Vreelandella piezotolerans: one gene and its partner. The protein of the gene in region 1 interacts with the protein of each later gene in a pairwise test. Links are inferred from orthologs where the notes say so. Each region holds a gene or a part of one and is shown on either strand. Other genes may lie near its edges.

Region 1 (11,981 bases):
GTTCGGCCCTATCCGTTTCCTCGCGATATGAAGACCATCCTTAGCGTGTTGCCTAATCGTCGTGTCGATATCCGTTACCGGCCCGCCGGAATGGTCAATGCCGCTTCACCGCTGCTGAGCTACTGGCACCACTCCTCATCTCGGCTTTATAAAAAAATCGTGCCCGAGTACGCTTCACTGATTCAGCTTTGCCTAAACGCCCATGGCCCGATGATCGAAGCGGCAAAGGCCGATCATTTGGTGCGTAAGGAGGGCTGGTTGGAGATATATCGCACTCAAGCGAAGCTCGATAAACGCATTCAAGAAGCTGAAGAGGCCCGCGAACTCTATGGCGTCGAATTTGCTGTGCTCGACCGCGCTGCGTTAAGCGTTAAAGAACCGCAGCTTGGTGATGACATTATTGGTGCCATTCACTGGCTCGACCCCTGGACCGTTGCTGACCCCGGTGGCCTGGTGGCGGCGTATGCGACGTCATTCGAGGCCATGGGTGGGGAGTTGTTACAGGCCGATATTACCGGCGTCACCCAGCACGGTGAGCGCTGGACCGTAACGACCAACGCAGCGTCGTTAGAGGTAGATCAAGTCGTCATGGCCTTGGGGCCGTGGGCGGGCCAGTGGATGAAGCCGCTGGGCTACCATTTCCCAACGTTCGTAAAGCGCGGCTACCACATGCACTATGCGACTCAGCCAGAAGCGAAGCTGAATTACTGGTTGATGGATGCCGAAGTTGGTTATTTGCTGGCACCTATGAATGCGGGAGTGCGCTTGACCACTGGCGCGGAGCTGGACCGTCTTGAATCCCCTGCCGATGAAGAGCAGTTGGGCGCTGCTGAGAAAGTCGCGCGCTCGATCTTTCCACTTGGGGAACGCAAGGACAGTGCGGCATGGAAAGGGGCTCGTCCATGCCTGCCGGACATGAAACCCGTCATTGGCCCAGCACCGCGCCATCCCGGCCTTTGGCTTGCGTTTGGCCATGGCCACCAAGGATTTACTCTGGGACCTGCGACTGGCCAATTACTAGCGGATATGATGGAAAATAAACCAACGGCCATCGATATGAGCCCCTTCCGTGCGGATCGCTTTTAAACGCCTTGTCGCACGTCTTTACATAATCACGCGGGAGAAACATGGCTCCGTCGGTTTGGGTTTGCTAGGCTATGAATGTCATCTATAGGAGCGAGGTGTAGTATGGATGTAGCTGCAAGTAATGCCGTCAGCACAGCGCTGTACATGAATCAGGCGCAAACCGCTGAGCAAGCGCAAATGCAAATGTTCCGCGAGGCTCTGGACGTTCAAGCTGAGCAAATCACTGAAGTGTTGGCCTCTGCTGACACCGGTGCTCAGCCGAACCTTGCTCAAGAGGGTAGCGTGGGCACCCAAGTGAATACCTACGCCTAACGCTTGCTCTTGTTGAGTGCTTGCCTCAATAGACCCAAACGCCGACACTGTCGGCGTTTTTTTGTGCACTGGACGTTACTCACGTGGTGGTATGCCGTTGTAGGCGACTTGCGTTACCATAGGCCTATTGCGTCGAGGATTTGGCGCCAAGTTTTAAGTCATCACGTTGCACCTTCTTAGAGAACTCCATGTCTGACGCCCAAATAGCGCGCGAAGCCGAGCTGCGCCGTACTTTTGCGATTATTTCGCACCCTGACGCCGGCAAAACCACGATCACAGAAAAGATGCTGCTGTTCGGGAATGCCATTCAGCTGGCGGGGTCGGTGAAAAGTAAACGTAATGATCGCCACGCAACGTCCGACTGGATGAAGATGGAGCAGGAGCGCGGTATTTCGGTCACTACCTCCGTGATGCAGTTTCCTTACGGCGGCCGTATCGTCAATCTGCTTGATACGCCGGGTCACGAGGATTTCTCCGAAGATACCTATCGTACCCTGACAGCGGTGGATTCTGCGCTGATGGTCATCGACGGCGCGAAAGGCGTCGAAGATCGCACGATCAAGTTGATGGAAGTATGTCGTTTGCGCACGACGCCCATTCTGACGTTCATCAATAAAATGGATCGCGATATACGCGATCCCATCGAAGTCATGGATGAGGTCGAAACGGTCCTCAATATTCAGTGTGCGCCGATGACGTGGCCGATCGGGATGGGGCGCCATTTCAAAGGGGTGTATCACCTCTACAATGATGTCATCCATCTTTACACGCAAGGGCAAGGCAACCGTATTCCTGAGGATAAGCGAATTGAGGGATTGGATAACCCTGAGGTAGACGCGATCCTGGGCGAGGAGCAAGCCGAAGAGCTTCGCATGGAGGTCGATTTGGTGCGCGGCGCGTCTCACGAATTCGACTTAGAAGCCTATCGTCGTGGTGAACTAACGCCGGTCTATTTTGGTACCGCCATGGGTAACTTTGGCGTGCGTGAAATGTTGGATGGCTTCGTTGAGCATGCGCCATCACCACAACCTCGCGAGACCGATACCCGCGAAGTGACCGCGAAAGACGAGCGATTCACTGGTTTCGTCTTCAAAATTCAAGCCAATATGGATCCGAATCATCGTGACCGCATTGCGTTTCTGCGCGTCTGTTCGGGTAAGTATGAAAAGAACATGAAAATGCGCCATGTGCGCATTGGTAAAGACGTCAAGATCGCCGATGCCCTGACGTTCATGGCCTCGGACCGCTCTCAGGTAGAGGAGGCGTGGCCTGGCGATATCATCGGCTTACATAACCACGGCACGATTCAGATTGGCGATACGTTCACCGTCGGTGAAGATATGCGCTTTACGGGGATCCCTCATTTCGCTCCTGAGCTTTTCAAGCGGGTTCGCCTAAAGGATCCTCTCAAGATGAAAGCGCTGCAAAAAGGCCTGCAGCAGCTCTCTGAAGAGGGCGCTACGCAGGTATTCATGCCGATGGACAACAACGACCTGATTCTGGGGGCCGTGGGTACGCTTCAGTTCGATGTGGTCGCCCACCGTTTGAAAGAGGAGTACAAGGTCGACTGCCTTTACGAGGGCGTCAATGTGCAAACCGCACGCTGGGTCTATTGTGACGACGCGAAAATGCTCGAAGAGTTCAAGCGTAAGGCAAGCGCCAACTTGGCTATCGACGGTGGTGGCTATCTAACCTACATCGCGCCGACGCGGGTCAACCTGCAAATGACCCAGGAGCGCTGGCCAGACATTCGTTTCCAGCCAACCCGCGAGCATTAATATCCGCAAGGGGGATAGATGCTGATAGACGCCCACTGTCATTTGGACGTTGCGGAGTTCGAGACGGACCGTGATGCCGTCATCGCCGCTGCGAAGGCCGTGGGCGTCTGCCGCTTCATCGTGCCTGCGACGGTGCGGCAGCGTTGGCCGCATGTGCTGGCGCTCGGCGAGCGTGACGATGTCCGCATCTGTCTCGGGCTTCATCCTTACTTCATTGAGCACCATCACCCAGATGATTTGACGGCTCTCGAGGCGCTGGTCACCCAGCAGCTCGAGGGGGCGCCTAAGGACCGGCCGGTGGCGATTGGTGAGTGCGGTATCGATGGTCGTTTTATTGATAGTCTGGACGCTCAGTGGCACTACTTCGATGCCCAGCTTTCTATCGCCAAGCGAAGCCGTCTACCGGTCGTGGTTCACTGCGTCAAGGCCAATGACAAAGTCAGTCAGCGGTTGCGCCAACAAGCGTTGCCAAGGGCAGGGCTCGTTCATGCCTTTTCTGGCTCCTACGAACAGGCCGCCAAGTTTTTGGATATGGGCTACATGCTGGGATTGGGGGGGGCGGTGACCTATGAGCGTGCTCAAAAGTTACGCCGCGTAGTGACAAAATTGCCTGATGATGGGTTCGTGCTGGAAACCGATAGCCCCGATATGCCGTTAAGTGGCTACCAAGGCCAGCGCAACGAACCTTCGCACGTGGCGCAGGTGGCGAAGGTAGTGGCAGAGTTGAGAAAACAGCGCTTCGCAACCGTGGCGGCATTGAGCAGTGCCAACGCCGCCCGGCTGTTTGCATTAGACGATCAGTTCTGAGCAAGCTGAGCGGCTATCTGCTCAGGGTCCAAGCGCTCGATCGGATAGGGAAGCGCCTGCAAGGTAAGAGGTGTTGTCTGCCAATAGACGGTCACGCCGTCTTCCATCACCTTGGTATTCATTACGGCCAGAAGCTCGATGTGCTGATCATCGCTGGTTGCACTGCTGACGACTTCGCCTAACGATTTACCGCTCTCATCCATTAGGGTGGCACCCAGCTCGGGCAGCGAGGCAGTGTGCGCGCGGGCGTGCACGAGGCGCTTCTTGACTTGGCCGCGGAAATGGGCGCGGGCAACGACCTCCTGGCCGGTATAGCACCCTTTCTTGAAACTAATCCCGCCCAACGCTTCCCAATTCAGCATTTGTGGTAGGAACTGGTCCTGCTGAGCGGCCGTGAGCCACGCCAGTCCGCTACGGATATCTGACAGCTTCCAGGCGTTGAGCAATGCCTCGCTGTCTGTCAAGAGATTTTGAGGCTCTTCTTCGAACATGAATAGCCAACGAGGAGACCCTGGGAGGCGTAGCACCGTGCCAGACGTGCTAGTGGCGTGGGTGTAGGGCTGCTTTGGCAACGTCACGCCCAGACAATAGGCCAAGTTTTCGGCTGACTCACTGGCGCCTGCGAAAATGATGTTTTGTGCCACTGATAACTCCGCTTTGTAAAAAGCGGCAAATTTGTTCAGGTGTTTGGCCAGATCATTCGCCAGAGAGGCGTCGAGAATCAGCCGATAATGATTCATCTCGAGCCTACACAGCTGTCCGTTGGCCAACATGCGGCCCTTTGGGGTACAAAAACAGGTAAGCGGCGCAAACGAGCCGTTTGCCAATCCCACTTGCGCGCTGGTTTGACCTTGCAAGAATTTCTCCGCATCGGCCCCTTTGATATCCAGTGCAGCATATTGATCCAAACGTACGGCACTAGAGGGCGGCGTCTTCTCCATGGTCATGGTCGCTCCTGAACATTGTGGGTAAGCATCGTCGATCTTTATCAAAATGTGGGCAGACTTGTTGGATTGCAAGGCCTTGACGGCATGCTAGACTCTTCATTCTGTATCAGGTTTGCATAGGTAATGGTCGTTGCCGGTTACCACGACGCAACCTAGGCAAACACTTTTCCTCAAAAGGACGTTTCATGGCAGTTCAATCATTGAGTTTTCAGGGTGTTACCACCGCAGAACAAGTCAACAAAATTACCACCGCTCTGATGATGTTGGATGGCGTCGATAGCGCTGAAGTGGGGCGCTATGGTGCAGAAGTGGAGGGGCGCGCGAAACGAGACGCTCTCATCAAGGCCATTGAAAAACTCAACCTGCGCATCAAGGTATCGTAAATGCATCTGCCTATCGTGGTGATCAGTGAACGAAATATCGCCTTTCGTCAGCGCGTCGAGGTCAACGGCATGGATGACCTCTTCGCGGACGTGCCTACGGTGGTAGGAGGAGATGAAAGCGCTCCAGATCCCCATGACTATTTTGATATTGCGCTGGGAACCTGCAAGGCGATCACGGTCCAAATGTACGCCAAACGTAAGCAGTGGCCGTTGGAAGGGGTGACCGTCACAGTGCAGCGCGATGACAGCGGCGAACGCCAAGGTCACTACAAGCTGGACGTGACGTTAGAGCTTCATGGCATCAGCGTTCCAGAGCAACGCGCTAAACTGGAGGAGATAAGCCATCGCTGCCCGATCCAACGCCTGATGACCCAGGCGACGATCGAGATAGCCACCCACACCGTGTAGGCCCATTCACCAATAGGAGCAAAGATGAGCAAGGAATTTCGTCTGCAGTCAAAATTTCAGCCTGCGGGCGATCAGCCTGCGGCCATCCGCGGGTTGATTAGCGGTTTGGAATCCGGGCTTGCCCATCAGACGCTGCTTGGTGTCACCGGTTCGGGTAAAACCTTCACTATGGCCAACGTGGTTCAGCAGTTGCAACGACCCACGATCGTCATGGCGCCCAACAAAACGCTAGCAGCCCAGCTTTACGGGGAGTTCAAGTCGTTCTTTCCTGATAACGCCGTCGAGTACTTCGTTTCGTATTACGACTACTACCAGCCAGAGGCCTACGTGCCTTCTTCAGATACGTTCATCGAGAAAGACGCTTCGATCAATGACCATATCGAGCAGATGCGCTTGTCCGCTACTAAAGCCCTGTTAGAGCGTCGGGATGCGCTGATCGTCGTTTCCGTATCGGCGATCTATGGTTTGGGGGACCCCGATCAGTACTTGAAGATGCGTCTTCATTTTACACGCGGTGAACTGATCGATCAGCGTGCGTTTTTGCGCCGTTTGGCCGAGCTTCAGTACACCCGTAATGATATGGATTTCCGTCGCGGTACCTACCGCGTGCGGGGCGATGTCATCGATATTTTTCCAGCGGACTCGGACGAAGAGGCGGTGCGCGTCGAGCTGTTCGACGACGAAATCGACTCTATTCGTTTGTTTGACCCGCTGACCGGCGATGTTCGTGGTCAAGTACCTCGCATGACGATCTACCCGAAGTCCCACTACGTGACGCCCCGAGAAACCATTCTTGAAGCTATCGACGCCATCAAAGCCGAGCTCAAAGAGCGCTTGGAGTGGCTGCGTCATCACGAGCGTCTGGTAGAGGCTCAGCGGCTAGAGCAGCGAACGCTCTACGACATCGAGATGATGCTCGAATTGGGCTACTGCAACGGGATTGAAAACTACTCGCGCTACCTCTCAGGCCGTGCTCCTGGCGAGCCGCCTCCCACGTTTTTCGACTACTTGCCGGATGATGCGCTGCTGTTTATCGACGAGTCACACGTCAGCGTGCCTCAAGTGGGAGGGATGTACAAAGGCGACCGTTCGCGTAAAGAAACGCTGGTGGAGTATGGATTTCGCTTGCCGTCCGCGTTGGATAACCGGCCGATGAAGTTCGAGGAGTGGGAGTCGATCTCACCCCAAACGATTTTCGTGTCGGCGACACCTGGGCCTTACGAGGCCGAGCACGCAGGTCAAATCGTCGAGCAGGTCGTGCGACCAACGGGCTTGTTGGATCCGCAGATCGAAGTGCGCCCGGCCAGTTCGCAGGTGGACGACCTGCTGTCGGAGATTGGCTTACGTAACGCCGTTGGCGAGCGCGTGCTGGTGACAACGCTGACCAAGCGCATGGCGGAAGACCTGACGGATTACCTCGACGAGCACGATATCCGGGTGCGCTACCTGCACTCCGATATCGATACGGTCGAGCGTGTCGAGATCATCCGAGACCTGCGGCTGGGTAAGTTCGATGTCCTGGTGGGTATCAACCTGCTTCGGGAAGGGTTGGACATTCCTGAGGTATCGCTGGTCGCCATTTTGGATGCCGACAAAGAAGGCTTCCTGCGCGCTGAACGCTCGTTGATCCAAACCATTGGTCGTGCCGCACGCAATGCCAACGGCAAGGCGATTCTGTACGGTGATCGAATCACCGATTCCATGCGTAAAGCGATCGATGAGACCGAGCGACGCCGTGCCAAACAGATGGCGCATAATGAAAAGCATGGTATTACGCCCACAACGGTCACGCGCTCCGTGGCGGACATCCTCGAAGCGGCCCAAACGCCGGGTAAAAAGGGCAATCGCCGTAAGGGTAGCGAGCGTAAAGTGGCTGAGCCATCAGGCGGATACGATGTGGCGTCCATGAACCAGCAGGAGCTTCTGGCCGCCATCAGCAAGATCGAAGATGCCATGTTCGAAGCAGCGCAAAACCTGGAGTTCGAAGAGGCTGCCCGGCTCCGCGACCAGCTGCATCAAATGAAAGAAAAACAGCTGGCGCTAGGATAACCGATGCCCGAAGGTCCCGAGATCCGCCGAGCGGCGGATCGCATTGAAAAGCAGATTGGTGGAAAAATTCTCGAGGATGCCTGGTTCGCCTTTCCCGAGCTTGCCAGTCAAGCCAGCTCGCTGATCGGTGTCAGGGTGTCGGCAGTGGACTCGTGGGGAAAAGCCATGCTGATTCGGTTTGCCGACCGTCGTGTGCTTTACTCGCACAACCAGCTTTATGGCGTATGGAAACTGCATGCTGACGACAAGCCACCCAATACGTCGCGCTCCTTACGAGTTCGTTTGGTGGCGGAAGGGCGTGCTGCCAGTTTATACAGTGCTTCTGACGTTTCGCTTTGGGAAGAGGACAGGCTGGCGCATCATCCGTTTTTATCCCGTTTAGGACCTGACTTGCTGAGCCAGCAAGTCAGTGCTGCCGACGTAGAGCAACGTCTTTTGTTACCGGCGTTTAGGCGCAGAAGTTTGGGAGCACTACTGCTCGACCAGGGGCTGGTCGCCGGCCTGGGTAACTACTTACGTTCTGAGATTCTGTTTTTTTTCCCAGTTGCATCCCAAGCAGCGTCCTTGTGACCTCACGAGTGAGCAGCTAGCGGTGTTGTCGTCGCGCATCATCGATATTACCCGCACGGCTTACCGAACAGCAGGTGTCACCAATCAGGACGCGTGGATCGAACAAGCCGTTGCCTCTGGTGAGTCTCGCCGCCAATGGCGGTTCAGCGTGTTCGAGCGTGCCGGATTATCGTGCCACCGCTGTGGTTATGTGATTGAGCGTACGACAATAGGGTCACGGCGACTCTATTGGTGCCCTCGGTGTCAGCCACCTCCTTCGCCGTAAATTTTATACCGTTATCTCAATTTTGATGATTCATAATCCTACCAAAGAGCTAAGTGAACAAAGCGCGTAGCCCACTGGATTGGCTGCCGCCTTGGGCCTCAATACGGTATACTTCCCGCACACTTAGACGGCCGCCAAGGCTGCAGCCTAGACGTTAACCGAGGAGCTGTTAATCCATGACCGTGATTCGCCAGGACGACGTGATCCAAAGCGTTGCCGATGCTCTGCAGTACATCTCTTACTACCATCCCAAAGATTTCATTGACGCCATGGCGGCGGCCTACGAGCGGGAAGAGAACCCGGCAGCCAAAGATGCCATCGCACAGATTTTGATCAATTCCCGCATGTGCGCTACGGGTCACCGCCCGATTTGCCAAGACACCGGCATCGTGACGGTCTTCGTACATGTGGGCATGAACGTCACATGGGACGCCGAGATGAGCCTTGACGACATGGTCAACGAAGGCGTGCGTCGTGCATACCAGTTGCCGGATAACGTATTGCGAGCCTCGGTTCTGGCCGATCCGGACGGCAAGCGTCAAAACACCAAAGACAACACGCCCGCCATCATCCACCATAAAATCGTGCCGGGCGATAAAGTCGACATCCATGTGGCCGCGAAGGGAGGCGGTAGCGAAGCAAAATCGAAATTCGCCATGCTTAACCCTTCCGACAGCGTAGTCGATTGGGTAATGGAGCAGCTTCCCAAAATGGGGGCGGGCTGGTGCCCACCGGGCATGCTGGGTATTGGGATTGGTGGCACCGCTGAAAAAGCGATGGAGATTGCCAAAGAAGCGCTGCTCGACCCTATCGATATCCAAGAACTACAGGCTCGCGGTGCCAGCAACCGTGCCGAAGAGCTGCGTCTCGAGCTATTCGACAAGGTGAACAAGAGTGGTATCGGCGCGCAGGGGCTGGGGGGCTTGACCACCGTGCTGGATATCAAAGTCAAAGATTACCCCACCCACGCGGCGAACAAGCCAGTGGCGATCATTCCCAACTGTGCCGCTACCCGCCACGCCCATTTCACGCTGGACGGATCCGGCCCTGTGGCCTTACCGGCGCCTAAGCTCGAAGACTGGCCGGAAATTACCCGTGAAGCGGGCGACAACGTGAAGCGTGTCAATCTGGATACCGTCACCCCCGAGGAAGTGAAAACCTGGCAGCCTGGCGACACGCTGTTATTGAACGGTAAACTGCTCACGGGCCGTGATGCGGCTCACAAGCGCATGGTCGATATGATCGCCAAAGGCGAGCCGCTGCCTGTCGATATGAAAGGTCGTTTCATCTACTACGTTGGGCCGGTCGATCCGGTGGGTGACGAGGTGGTCGGCCCGGCTGGCCCTACGACGGCGACGCGAATGGACAAATTTACCCGTACGATGTTGGAGGAGACGGGGCTATTGGGCATGGTGGGTAAGGCCGAGCGTGGTCAAGCTGCCATCGAGGCGATTCGTGATAACCAAGCCGTCTATCTCATGGCGGTGGGTGGCTCTGCCTACTTAGTGGCGCAGGCCATCAAGAAATCGCGGGTCGTAGGGTTCGAGGACCTAGGAATGGAAGCCATCTACGAATTCGAAGTGGAAGACATGCCCGTTACCGTTGCGGTGGATAGCCAAGGCACATCGGTGCACCAGACCGGTCCGGCCAAATGGAAAGAGATCATTGCTGAAAAAGCGTGATAGGCTGATGCAATAGACGTTGTATCACGACAGGAGCCCCGTTTTAGCGGGGCTCCTGTGTATGGAGCGACGTCGTGAGACCTAACGGATGTTGAGGAATAGCCCATGACCTCTTGGTTGCTAGGGACAGGGATTATGTTGATTCACGTGCTGGGTATGATCTCGGCCGTGATGGCTCTGATGTCGAGTCGCACGTCACAAGGTGCAGTCGCGTGGATCATTTCATTACTGACGTTTCCCTACGCCGCAGTCCCTGCCTACTGGCTATTTGGTCGTCCACGTTTTTATGGTTATGTGACCGCAAGAGGCGCTCGCGATTCGGTACTGCGCCGGGTGCTCGTACGTTATAGGCATAACGTAAAACCTCACGTTGCACACTCTAACAATACCGACATACAGGCCGTCGAGCAGTTGGCCATGATGCCGTTGACGAAGGGCAATAGCACCAAGCTTTTGATCGATGGCAAAGCAACGTTCGAGAGTTTGTTCCAAGGTATCGAACAAGCGCAGGACTACCTGCTCATCCAGTTCTTCATCGTCCGTGACGACGAGTTGGGTCGACAGCTCCTTCGACAATTGAGCGCGGCGGCCAAGCGAGGAGTGCGCGTCTATTTTCTGTATGACGAAATTGGCAGCCGTAAACTCAACGACAGCTACTTTAACGAGTTGAGAGAAAGCGGCGTCGAAGTATCGCCATTCCGTTCGTCACGCGGACTCAAACACCGTTTCCAGCTCAATTTCCGAAACCATCGCAAGATTGCTGTAGTAGATGGTAAGCAAGGGTGGATTGGCGGCTTCAATGTGGGGAACGAGTATCTAGGTAAGAGCGCCAAACATGGCCCTTGGCGAGATACCCATTTAAACGTGCAAGGCCCTTGCGTGTTGGGATTACAAGAAGCCTTTTGGGAAGATTGGCACTGGGCAACGGGAGACGTCATTACCTTGAACTGGCATGCAGAGTGCCACCCACAGCAAGATCAGCAAGTAGTCATCGTGCCTTCTGGCCCAGCCGACAAGCAGGATACCGCAGGGTTACTCGTACAGCAGCTGATTCATAGTGCCAATCACCGCTTTTGGGTTACAAGTCCCTATTTCGTACCCGATCAAGGCGTACAAGACTCGCTACGACTAGCCGCCATGCGTGGTGTTGATGTACGTGTGATGATTCCAGAACGGCCAGATCATTTACTGGTGTTTCTTTCCGCCTTTTCGTTTTTGCCTGACATGTTAAGGGCAGGCGTAAAAATATACCGTTATCAACCTGGGTTCTTGCACCAAAAGATCATGCTCATCGATGACTCTTCAGCAACAGTCGGCACAGTGAACTTAGATAATCGTTCGTTTCGGCTAAATTTTGAGATTACGGCATTCGTGCCAAGTGCTGATTTTGCTGCCGATGTGGCCACCATGTTAGAAGCCGATTTTGCAAGGTGTCGCCGTGTAACGCTCGATGAAGTGAGCCAGCGACCTATGTGGAAAAAGGTCGTTTCTCGCGCTGCTTATTTAATGGCCCCCGTGCAATAGAGTCTCAGCGTCACCAACGGACGAAACTCTCAACGAACAAACAATAGGAGACATGGGTGAACCTAGAAACAAAATGGCTGGAAGACTTTGTCGCCCTTGCAAACACTCGGAGTTTTTCAGCCTCTGCCCGACAGCGCCATGTCACCCAGCCCGCGTTCAGTCGGCGTATC
Region 2 (12,455 bases), 1.8 Mb from region 1 along the record:
ATTGACCGACTTCAAACCATCGATATCGATCAGCGCCATGTCCAAACTCTCACCCGCGCGCAGGTGGCGCAGCCTTGAGGCCATTAGGTCATGCAGGCGGCGACGATTAGGTAGCCCGGTCAGCGGGTCCTCGTAGCCGATGCGGCGCAGGTCACGCTCGCGAGCCTTTTGCGCCGAAATATCGGTAAACAGACTGATGAAATGGGTAATCTTGCCGCGTTTGTCGGTCACGGCACGAACCTTGAGCCACTCGGGGTACTCATCGCCATGTTTGCGGCGGTTCCACATTTCCCCTTCCCAACGGCCCGTGGCTTTGAGGGTGCTCCAAAAGCTTTCATAGAAGGCTTTGTCGTGGCGCTGCGCCGCGAGGGTTTCAAGCTTGCGGCCGACCATCTCCTGACTCTCGTAGCCGGTAATGTCGGTAAAGGCCGGGTTGACGGCCAGAACGCGATTTTGCACGTCGCTGATGACCATGGCATCCCCCGCTAACCCCATGGCATCTTGGGCAAGCCGCAGGCGCAACCGCTGCTGACGAACTTGGTGCCAAGCATCCCATAAACCCAACGTAACCAAGCTGGCGGCCACCATGCGCAGCGCGGTATCAGGAATCCATACACACGCAGGCAGCGCCATGAGCGCTACCCAAACCAGCGGACGATTAAGAGAAACAGGCAGCCACATGGCGGGTCTTGTTGTCCTATCAGCAGTCACTAACTAAAAACAAGGGTCGACGACATCATGCCGTCTAACCCAAAACTTGGATAGAGCATATTACGTCAATAGGCCGTTTATTGTGCGAATTCGCTAAGTGAAACGTTACACTCATGACGATTGCCGTATTGGCAAATCATTAAAAAGCATTAGAAAGTGACGATAAGGCGCCCGTGACGTGCATTCGGTGGTCTCGGGAAGTAGACTAGGCGCAACAACCATCTTCATACTCGGAACGATTCAGTGACCAAGCAACACTCCTTTGATCGCGAAGAACTGCTGGCCTGCTCGCGTGGCGAGCTTTTTGGCCCAGGCAATGCACAGCTGCCAGCCCCCAACATGCTGATGCTCGACCGTATCACGCATATCCATGAAGAGGGCGGTGAACACGGCAAAGGCGAACTGATCGCCGAGCTGGATATCACTCCGGATCTGTGGTTCTTCGACTGCCACTTCCCCGGCGACCCGGTGATGCCTGGCTGCTTGGGTCTCGACGCGATGTGGCAGCTGGTAGGTTTTTATCTGGGCTGGCTTGGCCATCCTGGCCGAGGCCGTGCGCTAGGCTGCGGCGAAGTGAAATTCAGCGGCCAAATTTTGCCCGACGCTCAAAAAGTGACGTATCGCATCAACATGAAGCGCGTCATTACCCGTCGGCTCATTTTAGGCATCGCCGACGGCACCGTGTCCGTCGACGGGCGCGATATCTACCAGGCTAATGACCTGCGCGTTGGCCTATTCACCTCCACTGCGAATTTCTAACAGGAGGCTCCCATGCGACGAGTGGTAGTCACCGGCCTTGGCATCGTGTCGTGCTTAGGCAACGACCAGCAACAGGTCCTAGACGCGCTCAAAAGCGGGCGCAGCGGTATTCGTTTCAAGGAAGAGTACGCCGAGCGCGGCTTCCGCAGCCATGTGGCGGGCAGTGTCGATATCGATCTCGATACGCTGATCGACCGCAAGCTGCGCCGCTTCATGGGCGATGCAGCGGCTTACGCCTACGTCTCCATGGCTCAAGCCATCGAAGACGCTGGTCTGACCGAAGCGCAAGTGTCGAACGAGCGCACCGGCCTGATTGCCGGTTCGGGCGGCGCGTCTAGCGCCAATCAGGTCGAAGCCGCCGATCTCATGCGCGAGAAAGGCCTGCGCCGCGTTGGCCCTTACCGCGTGACCCGCACCATGGGTAGCACGGTATCCGCCTGCTTGGCCACGCCGTTCAAGATCAAAGGCGTGAACTACTCCATCTCTTCTGCCTGTGCGACCTCGGCCCACTGCATTGGTAGCGCCATGGAGCAGATCCAGCTCGGCAAGCAGGACGTAGTCTTTGCTGGCGGTGGCGAAGAGGAGCACTGGACGCTGTCATGTCTGTTCGACGCCATGGGTGCTCTCTCTACGCACTATAACGACACCCCGGACAAAGCTTCTCGCCCTTACGATCAGGCCCGCGATGGTTTCGTCATCGCCGGTGGTGGCGGCATGCTGGTGCTGGAAGAGCTCGAACATGCAAAAGCGCGCGGCGCCAAGATCTATGGCGAGCTCGTCGGCTATGGCGCGACCTCGGATGGCCATGACATGGTGGCCCCCTCTGGTGAGGGCGCGATGCGCTGCATGCATCAGGCCATGGCCACGGTGCAGGGCGATATCGACTACATCAATACCCATGGCACCTCGACGCCGGTTGGCGATGTCGCTGAACTGAAAGCGATTCGCAGCGTGTTCGGCAACTCAACGCCCGCCATGAGCTCGACCAAGTCGCTCACCGGCCACTCGCTGGGTGCCACTGGCGTACAGGAAGCGATCTACTCGCTGCTGATGATGCAGCACGACTTCGTGGCCGCTTCTGCCAACGTCGAGCAGCTCGACGAGCAGGCCGACGGTTTCGATATCGTGACCGAGCGTCGCGACGGCGTCACCCTCGAGCGCGTGCTCTCCAACAGCTTTGGCTTTGGCGGCACCAACGCCTGCTTGGTGTTCCAGCGCTACGACGGCTGATATCCATGTACGGCATCAAAAACGGCGCCTTCGGGCGCCGTTTTTGCGTGAATATGTGTGGATAGTTGCTCAGCGTCGCTTAGCGAGCCACGGGCCTTGGGACCTCGGAAATCTCCTGCAGCTGCCCCTCGATCCAGGCTTCGACATCCACCAACACCTCGTCGGGCGTGCGCCCTTCGGTCGCGATGGGCGGTCCAATGCGCACGCGAAGCACCCCTGGGCGCTTGACCCAGTGACGACCAGGCCAGCGCTCACCGGCATTGTGAGCGACGGGAAGCACCGGCACACCGGCTCGGCAAGCAACGACGCTACCGCTTTTGTTATAGCGCTTGCGCACGCCAGGATCCACCCGCGTGCCCTCTGGGAAAATCAGGACAGACAGGCCAGTGCCCAGGCGTTCGACGCCCTGCGTCAGCACCTGTTTCATGGCTCGCGCGGGCTTGGAGCGATCCAAACTGATCGGGCGTAGCAAGCGCAGCCCCCACCCAAAAACGGGAATGCGCAGCAGCTCGCGCTTGAGCACGGTGCACACCGGCGGCTTCATCACCTGCAGAAAGACCGTCTCCCACTCACACTGGTGATTGGCTTGAATGACGCAGGGCCCTGACGGGATATTCTCCCGCCCCTGAATCTCATAGTGCACACCGCAGGCAATGCGGAACCACACCATCAAGAAGTAGTTGTAGAGATTCAACAGCCGATAGCGAGCCGCCAGTGGCAGAAACGGTGCGATGGGTAAAAAAAGCACCCCAATGAGCAGCATGGCAGTGAAATAACCTACATAAAACAGCAGGCTGCGACCCACATTGATCAAACTGACTCTCCTGTCCCAACGTCATCGGGCTGCTGGTCGCGGGTGAGACACCAAGCATCCAGCATGCGTCCAACTTCCAGCCGCCATGGCTTTTGATGAACGCCAAACACATCCAGCACGCGGCGACAGTTCAATACGCGGCGTAATTTAGCATCGTGGTGATGGTTCAGTGCTTGCACCTCACCTAGCGCGACCGTCTCACCTCGGCCCTCCAGGTGCGTCGCCAATTGCGTGCGCACCATCGAGGTAAAGGTGAACGCACTGACCGGCTCCGTCCCTGCCAAATGGTAGGCCCCCCAAGCGTCGGCCCCGCAGGCCTGCTGCTGCAGCATGCCGATGAGCGCCATCGCCACTGCATCGGCCGATGTTGGGCAACAGACGACATCCTCGGCGGCCCGAACCGCCTGCCCGGTCACCAAGCTATCAATGATTTCATTCAGCCAAGCGTGACTGCCTTCCAGCGCGAACAGGGGCCCCAAGCGCACGATCAGGTGTCGGTGGTAGTCGGCGCGAATGCGGTCGCCGGTCTGGACGAGGCGGCGCAAACACTCGTCGCGTGGGGCGGGCACGACGTGCTCATCGATGGGGATATCGAATCCCTCTTCGTAAAGCTGATCGGACACGCACCAGACCAGCGCCACTCCTTGGGTTTGACACGCATCCACGCAGCGCTCCACGGCGTCCGCATGGGCTTTTACCTCGGCAGGGGTCATGCTCAGCGGATGCGCCAGCGGCGGAATGATCACCGCATCGGGCGCGATGGCCTGCAGCTGGCTCGCCGAAACGGCGAGGCCCTGTTCGATTACCAGCTCGGTATCGGTGCGCCGGCTCGCTTCCCGAGCCAATGCTAAACTCAAGCAGTGCCCGGCATCCAGTATCAGCAGCTTCAAGACAGACCCTCTTCCTCAACCCAAGAACGTAAACTCGTGCGTCATGCGGTGACGAACGCCTGCCAGCGTTAGAACGGAATTTCGTCGTCGAAGTCGTCGAAATTGCCCGGATCAGGCGCACCGTAGCTGTTGTTCTGCTGGTTAGGCGCAGGCTGCTGGGGCGGCGCAGAGCGCTGCGGAGCGCCTTGATTGGGGTAACCGCCTTGTTGGGGTGGCTGCTGCTGACCATAGTTTTGGCCATAGTTCTGCTGCGGCGGGGCCTGCTGAGCAGGTGCCTGCTGGGCATAGCCACCTTGCGGCGCACCGCCGCCCTGGTAGTCACCGCTGCGGCCATCGAGCATCTGCATGTCGTTGGCGACGATCTCCGTACTGTAGCGGTCCTGGCCATTTTGATCCTGCCATTTGCGCGTTTGCAGGCGGCCTTCGATATAGACTTTCGAGCCCTTTTTCAGGTACTGCTGGGCAATTTCGGCCGTTTTGTTGAACAGCACCACGCGATGCCATTCGGTGCGCTCCTGACGCTGGCCGCTTTGACGATCCATCCAGGTATCAGAGGTGGCCAGGTTCAGGTTCGCCACCGCGGTACCGGAGGGAGTGAAACGGACTTCCGGATCCTGGCCTAAGTTGCCAATCAAAATAACTTTATTAATCCCGCGCGCCATAAGGTCGCTCCTCATCATTCATCGTGTACATTAGCGGTCACTGACAGCTGGTCACAGCTAAGCCAGCGGTGAGTCATTAGGTTCGTGGCGGCGACATCAGTCTCGACAACGCCGCCTGGTCCAATGCGTCGCGATTGACCTTCAAGTAGACCAAACGCTCTTCTGGCACGACCATCACATCTTCTACGCCGACCACGTCGGCAAGATGCTCCATCAACAGGTTCATCGCATCGGGCTGCGTTTCGTGCAGCGCCATCACTTCACTCGAGAGCGGCGGCGGCGACGGCATACGCCACATGGCCGTCCACCACCCTAGCGCCAACAAGGCACAGCCTATGAAGACGGCGTTCAACCCCCAAACGTTGGCTAACAAGCCGCCCAGCGTGCCGCCTAAAAAGGCGCCTAAAAACTGGCTGGTGGAGTACACCCCCATGGCCGTCCCCTTGGCACCCGCTGGGGCCAGCTTACTGAGCATGGAGGGCAGCGTCGCCTCCAGCAAATTAAATCCGGTGAAAAACACGAACAACCAAACGAACAGCCAACGTCCTTGCGAGAGCGGCATCCCCAGGCTCGCCAGGCTCAAGGCAATGGCCCCAATGGCCAGCAGGCACATCAGCTTCATCCGCTGACGTTTTTCCGCGACGATGACCAGCGGCACCATGGCGACGAATGACAGTGCCATGATGCCGAGATAGGCAAGCCCATGGTACTCCGCTGCTACGCCTGCATTGAGCAAGCGAAACGGAATGGCGACGAAAATGGCCATCAGTACCAAATGCAGCGCAAAAATCGATAGATCCAGTCGCCACAAATCGGGTCGAGTCATCACGCTCTTGAACTGTTTGCGATCCAGCCCAACGTCGCGGTGGCGCAACCGGCGCGGAGCGGGCGGCACCCAGCGCCATAGCACCACCAGTCCCACCAGCGTCAACAGGGCGGTAAACCAAAACACGCCGGAGAGACCGGCCCAGGCGGCCAGCCAGGGACCAAGCACCATGGCAATGGCAAACGACACGCCGATCGAAAGACCGATGGTGGCCATGGCGGCAGTGCGAACCTGCTCGCGGGTTTGATCGGCCAGTAGCGCCATGATGGCCGCCGCCACGGCGCCACCGCCCTGCAGCGCGCGCCCGGCGATCACGCCGACAATCGTATCCGCCATTGCAGCGATCACACTACCGACGGCGAAAATCACAAGCCCCATGGCAATCACTCGCTTGCGCCCGATACGATCAGAGAGCAGGCCAAACGGAATTTGCAGCGACGCCTGGGTAAGGCCATAGATGCCTAACGCGACCCCCACGAGCAGCGGCGTTGCACCTGCCAACGTATCAGCATAGAGCGCGAGTACCGGCAGAACCATGAAGAGTCCCAGCATACGAGACGCGTAAAGGCCAGCCAAGCCGCTGATTGCACGGCGTTCAGCGGCCAGCAGCAGTGCGGAAACCTTGCGCATAGTGCCCTTGTGTATGGTGGATGGGCCAGAACGGCCTGAGATAACCGACCATTCTAGCGCTTTGTCACCACGCTGGAAACGCCAGCGCGGTGGCGACAGCAGAGACAGTTTTGCCGGGAAGGGTACAGCAAACGTATAATTACGCTTTTGCCACGCGATTCGAGGTGTTGATGGACAGCATTCTGGTCAGGGGTGCCCGCACCCACAACCTCAAGCAGATCGATGTGGAGCTGCCCCGTGACAAACTGATTGTCATTACCGGGCTCTCCGGCTCCGGCAAGTCATCGCTGGCGTTCGATACGCTCTACGCGGAGGGGCAGCGTCGCTACGTGGAGTCGCTTTCCACCTACGCGCGACAGTTCCTGTCGATGATGGAAAAACCCGATGTGGATCACATCGAGGGACTCTCTCCGGCCATTTCCATCGAGCAGAAGTCCACCTCGCATAACCCTCGCTCGACGGTCGGTACGATCACCGAAATTTACGACTACCTGCGCCTGCTGTTTGCCCGCGCCGGCACACCGCGCTGCCCCGAGCACGGGGAAGACCTAGAAGCCCAGACCATCTCGCAAATGGTCGACCAAGTCATGAATCTCGCCGAAGGCACCAAGCTAATGCTGCTGGCCCCAGTGGTGAAGGGTCGCAAAGGCGAGCATTTACAATTGCTCAGCGAGCTGCGTGCCCAGGGGTTCGTGCGGGTGCAGATCGACGGTCAAGTGCTCGAACTCGACGACATCGCACCGTTGGATAAGCGTAAAAAACACGATATCAGCGTGGTGGTCGACCGCTTCAAAGTACGCGACGACATTGCCCAGCGGCTGGCAGAGTCGTTCGAGACGGCGCTGAACCTGGCCGACGGCACGGCGATGATTCACTTCATGGATGGCGAGCAGGAGGATCTCGCCTTTTCATCGCGCTTTGCCTGTCCGGTGTGTGGCTACTCGCTCTCCGAACTCGAGCCGCGCATGTTCTCTTTCAACAACCCGGCGGGGGCCTGCCCGACCTGCGATGGCTTGGGCGTTCAACAATACTTCGACCCCGACAAGCTCATCAGCCACCCGGAGCTCTCTCTGGCGGAAGGCGTCATTAAAGGGTGGGATCGGCGCAACATTTATTACTTCACCCAGTTACAAGCACTGGCCAAGCACTACCGCTTCGAGCTGGAAACGCCCTGGCAGGACTTAGCGCGACACGAGCGCGACATCATTCTCAACGGCAGCGGTAATGAGCAAATTCCGTTCGTGTACGTGGGGGATCGCGGCCGCAAAGTCACTCGGGAACATGCGTTCGAGGGTGTCTTGCCCAATATGCAGCGCCGCTATCGCGAAACCGAGTCCAACATGGTGCGCGACGATCTCGCCAAGTATATCGCCGTCCAGCCGTGTACGACCTGCGGCGGCTCGCGGCTACGCAAAGAGTCGCGTCATGTCTACGTGGACGAACACAACATTGCCGATATCGTCCACCTGCCGATTGGCGAGGCGTGGAACTACTTTGCCGAGCTCGACTTACCCGGTCGTAAAGGCGAGATCGCCGCCAAGATCGTCAACGAGATCCACGCGCGCCTGGAGTTCTTGGTCAACGTGGGCCTGGACTACCTGAACCTGGAGCGCAGCGCCGACACCCTCTCGGGCGGCGAAGCCCAGCGCATTCGTCTGGCCAGCCAGATCGGCGCGGGGCTGGTAGGCGTCATGTACATCCTGGACGAGCCCTCCATCGGCCTGCACCAGCGGGATAACGATCGCCTGTTGAAAACCCTGGAGCGGCTGCGCGACCTGGGCAACACCGTGATCGTGGTCGAACACGACGAGGACGCCATTCGCGCGGCGGACCATGTGCTGGACATTGGCCCCGGTGCCGGGGTGCACGGCGGTGAAATCGTCGCCCAAGGCACGCCTCAGCAGGTGATGGACAACCCTCACTCACTGACCGGTCAATATCTCTCTGGCACCCGCGAAATTGCCGTGCCGCCCTATCGCATTCCCGGCAATCCCGATAAGCAGCTAGTGGTACACGGCGCGACTGGCAATAATCTGCAAAACGTCACCCTCAGCCTGCCGCTCGGGCTCTTCATTGCCGTCACCGGAGTATCCGGTTCGGGCAAGTCGACGCTGATCAACGGCACCCTGATGCCGATTGCGGCCCGCGAGCTCAACCGTGCCACCACGCTCACTCCCGCGCCATATGAGAAGGTCGAGGGCCTCGATCAGCTCGATAAAGTGATCGATATCGACCAGAGTCCGATTGGTCGCACGCCGCGCTCTAATCCGGCCACCTACACCGGCATTTTCACGCCCATTCGTGAGCTGTTTGCGGGCACCCAAGAGGCACGTTCACGGGGCTACAAACCGGGCCGCTTCAGCTTCAACGTCAAAGGTGGGCGCTGCGAGGCGTGCCAGGGCGAAGGCATGATCAAGGTCGAGATGCACTTTCTGCCGGATATCTACGTGCCTTGCGACGTGTGCAAAGGGAAGCGCTATAATCGCGAAACGCTGGATATTCATTACAAGGGTAAAACCATCCACGAAGTGCTGGAGATGACCGTGGAGGACGCCCTGGCATTTTTCAGCCCAGTGCCTGCCATCGCCCGCCGCCTACAAACGCTGATGGACGTTGGGCTTTCGTACATTCGCTTGGGCCAGAGCGCGACCACCCTCTCTGGCGGTGAAGCCCAGCGAGTGAAGCTCGCCCGCGAACTCGCCAAGCGCGACACCGGGAAAACGCTCTATATTCTGGATGAGCCCACCACGGGACTGCATTTCGAGGATATTCGCCAACTGCTCACGGTCTTGCATCGCCTGCGCGATCACGGCAATACCATCGTGGTGATCGAGCACAATCTGGATGTGATCAAGACCGCTGACTGGCTAATCGACCTGGGCCCGGAAGGCGGCTCGGGTGGCGGACAAATCATTGCCGAAGGCACCCCGGAGCAGCTTGCCAAGCAGCACGTCTCGCATACAGGGCGCTTTTTGGCCCCGCTTCTCGAGCGGGGTCACCGCGCGTCAACCACCTCTTAAGCGGCCGTCCCGGCGCAAACGCGCCGGGAGACGCAAAAGAGCGAGCATGCCGCGTGACGACTGCTTATAGTAAGTAACGACGCCGTTTAACAAAGGTGGTTTGCACGAGGAGAAGCACGCGTGGAACAGGATAAGAGCTGCATTATTCGCCACTTTAGCCACTACTGTACGCTGACAGACGACGAAAAGCAGTTGCTCAATTCACTCGAAGAGAGCCCTGACGACATCAAGGCTGGTTCGCTACTATGGGAGATGGGCGCCCCTGCCAACGAGTTTTGCACGCTGCGCAGCGGCTGGGCTTACTCTTACCGTCACCTAGAAAATGGTGATCGGCAGATTCTCGAAGTTTTCCTCCCTGGGGACATCATCGGCCTGCGGGAGTTTGCGTTTTCTCAGCGTCTCGAGAACGTGCGCATGATTACGGACGGAGTGGTCTGCCATTTCCCCCATAAACGGATGCTCGATCTCTTTCGTGAGTCGCTGCCGCTCACCTCGGTGATGTTCGCCATCGGCAGCCGTCAGCAGGCGCTGCTCACCGAACGGTTGGTGAACCTCGCACGGCGCAGCGCGCGCCAAAAGATGGCCCACTTCCTCCATGAAATGTACCTGCGCCTACGCCAAACCAATGACGATATTAGTGGGCAGTTCCGTCTCCCGCTCTCCCAAGAGCAGCTGGCCGATATTCTGGGGCTGAGCCCGGTGCATGTCAGCCGCACGTTCAGCGCGCTCAGCGAGGATGGTTTGGTCTTCCGCGACCGCCACCACGTGTCGATTCCCGACCTGGATGCGCTGGCCACGGAAGGAGAGTTCGATGACTGCTACCTGACCGATAACGTCCGCCCCCTGCTCGACGGTTGATCCTCCGATGACGGCTGATGCGACGTGTGCCGCCCGCTGGCCCAGCGCGCAGCACTTAGCAAAGGGGCGCGTCAGCCACACTTGGACCAGCCGCATCCGGCGTAGCAGGTAGGACAGCCATCCATCATGATCAAGTCCCCTCGGCACTCGGGGCAGGTGCCCACGGTGGCCGGCGCGCCGCTAGCGGATACAGGCGCGCCTGAGGCCTCATCGACAGTTGGACGCTCCTCGGGCTGCCAAGCATGGCCATGCTGCATTCGGTGGGCGTAGCGGGCAACCAGCGTCTCGACCGGCACTTGGTGGCCGTCCTGATCCAGAAAGCCACGCCGATAGAGAATCTGCTGAATCGACCAAGCAATCGCCGCCACTTCAGAATCGTGAAACATGGGCTTATTCCAGCGATTCATGCCACAGCGCACCAACCCCTTATCCCAGGCCACCTTGCGAAGATCCGCCACGGCCTGCGTGACATAGCCGCCCCGCGCCGCTAGCGACAGGCTACGCATCGTGGCAGTGATCCACTGATGCTCGCTGGAGAGCTGGCCCGACGGAAAGAAAAACTCCACCGGGCGCTCGATCACCACGCGCTGACCACCGACCACCCCCTCCACCGGCATGAACGACACCAGCAAATAGACCTTCTTACGCCCTTCGGCCCCCACGTAGGAGATCTTCTCCGACACCGCCTCCAGCGTCCCCTCCGGACGCGAGGGGATACGGACCGTCAGCGGGTCCTCCTCGGCCAACACGGGCTCGGGGGTAGGCCGTTCCGGCTGTTTGATTCGGTAACCGACAATTTTCGACGTGATTTCGACCGCCATAACGCTCTCTCCCAATGTTTGACCGTTGCTCAAGCCTACGCGTGCGCTGGTTACCACTTACCGTAAGTGCCCTCTTTCAAGGCATCGAACAGGTTGGCCGCGTTGTGCTCCTCACCGTCATAGAGCACTTTTTCATCGCCCGTCAGTTCCAGCGTTTCGCCACTCTCTAGTTCGAAGACGTAGGTGGTGTTCTTGAGATCGTCTTCCCGCACCAGCACCCCTTGAAACGCTTCTGGATTGAAGCGGAAGGTCGTGCAGCCTTTCAAACGGCTCTCATACGCCTGCAAATAGAGGTCTTGGAACTGCTCGAACGGGAACTCGGTCGGCACGTTGACCGTTTTAGAAATGGCAGAATCTACCCACTGCTGCGCGGCGGCCTGCACGGCGACGTGCTGTTCGGGCGACACCGAGTCGGCGGTGATGAAGTAATCCGGCAGATCGCTTTCTACCGCATCGGCAGCGATGAAGTGGCGATAGGCGGCCAGCTCGAAGGAGACCACTTCCACCTGCTCCTTGGTCTTTTTGCCGGACTGAATGATGTTGCGGAAATAGCGATGTGAGAACGACGGCTCGATACCATTCGAGGCGTTGTTGCCCATGGAGAGCGAAATGGTGCCCGTCGGGGCAATCGAGCTGTGATGAGTGAACCGCGCGCCGTGCTCGGCGAGCTGCGCCACCAAGTCCGGCTCCAGCTCGGCCACTTTGGCCATGTATTGGCTATAGCGGGCATGCAGAATGCGGCCCGGCACTTTGTCACCGACCTCGTAACCGTCGCTGGCCAGCTGTGGGCGCTCGCGCATCATTTTTGGCGTGATGGTGTGCTCCTCTTCGAGCACCGGCGCCATGCCCTTCTCTTTAGAGAGTTCCAGCGCTTGCTTCCACCCTTCCAACGCGAGGTGACGACTCACTTCCTCAGTGAACGTCAGCGATGCCTGAGAACCGTAGGGTATCTTCAACATGGTCAGTGTCGAACCGAGCCCTAAAAAGCCCATGCCGTGGCGGCGCTTGGCTTCGATTTCGCGCTGCTGTTGGGGAAGCGGCAGTCCGGCGATTTCCACTACGTTATCGAGCATTCGGGTAAAGATCGCCACGACGTTACGATAGCGCTCCCAGTCGAAGCGCGGCTCGGCGCTAAACGGTTCGATCACGAACTTGGTCAAGTTGACCGATCCCAGTAGACAGGCCCCTTCTGGTGGGAGCGGTTGTTCACCACAGGGGTTGGTCGCGCGAATAT

What was found.
Region 2: the proteins of uvrB (region 1) and uvrA interact in binary tests that used the Escherichia coli proteins (3 or more experiments, as listed by UniProt). The link is inferred for Vreelandella piezotolerans from one-to-one orthologs.

Annotation. Positions count from the first base shown.
Region 1 is NZ_CP048602.1:1,932,265-1,944,245, reverse strand. Bases 5,333-8,257 are described here. They hold uvrB (excinuclease ABC subunit UvrB), read left to right. Parts: upstream 5,333-5,745; coding sequence 5,746-7,770; downstream 7,771-8,257. Other genes in these bases: GYM47_RS08895 (OsmC family protein), read left to right, coding at 5,333-5,721. Also shown: GYM47_RS08925 (NAD(P)/FAD-dependent oxidoreductase), read left to right, coding at 1-1,086; GYM47_RS08920 (putative motility protein), read left to right, coding at 1,189-1,398; GYM47_RS08915 (peptide chain release factor 3), read left to right, coding at 1,587-3,176; GYM47_RS08910 (TatD family hydrolase), read left to right, coding at 3,195-3,983; CAF17-like 4Fe-4S cluster assembly/insertion protein YgfZ, read right to left, coding at 3,974-4,930; GYM47_RS08900 (hypothetical protein), read left to right, coding at 5,116-5,313; more of GYM47_RS08895, read left to right, coding at 5,314-5,332; GYM47_RS08880 (fumarate hydratase), read left to right, coding at 8,782-10,287; cls (cardiolipin synthase), read left to right, coding at 10,393-11,811; GYM47_RS08870 (LysR substrate-binding domain-containing protein), read left to right, coding at 11,868-11,981. UniProt on the Escherichia coli protein: The UvrABC repair system catalyzes the recognition and processing of DNA lesions. A damage recognition complex composed of 2 UvrA and 2 UvrB subunits scans DNA for abnormalities.
Region 2 is NZ_CP048602.1:154,100-166,554, reverse strand. Bases 6,344-9,742 are described here. They hold uvrA (excinuclease ABC subunit UvrA), read left to right. Parts: upstream 6,344-6,692; coding sequence 6,693-9,542; downstream 9,543-9,742. Other genes in these bases: GYM47_RS00700 (Crp/Fnr family transcriptional regulator), read left to right, coding at 9,663-9,742; GYM47_RS00710 (MFS transporter), read right to left, coding at 6,344-6,522. Outside these bases: GYM47_RS00740 (putative bifunctional diguanylate cyclase/phosphodiesterase), read right to left, coding at 1-681; 3-hydroxyacyl-[acyl-carrier-protein] dehydratase FabA, read left to right, coding at 955-1,470; fabB (beta-ketoacyl-ACP synthase I), read left to right, coding at 1,483-2,700; GYM47_RS00725 (lysophospholipid acyltransferase family protein), read right to left, coding at 2,780-3,514; GYM47_RS00720 (sugar nucleotide-binding protein), read right to left, coding at 3,511-4,404; ssb (single-stranded DNA-binding protein), read right to left, coding at 4,473-5,066; more of GYM47_RS00710, read right to left, coding at 5,143-6,343; more of GYM47_RS00700, read left to right, coding at 9,743-10,400; GYM47_RS00695 (ribonucleoside-diphosphate reductase), read right to left, coding at 10,472-11,221; GYM47_RS00690 (adenosylcobalamin-dependent ribonucleoside-diphosphate reductase), read right to left, coding at 11,272-12,455. UniProt on the Escherichia coli protein: The UvrABC repair system catalyzes the recognition and processing of DNA lesions. UvrA is an ATPase and a DNA-binding protein. A damage recognition complex composed of 2 UvrA and 2 UvrB subunits scans DNA for abnormalities.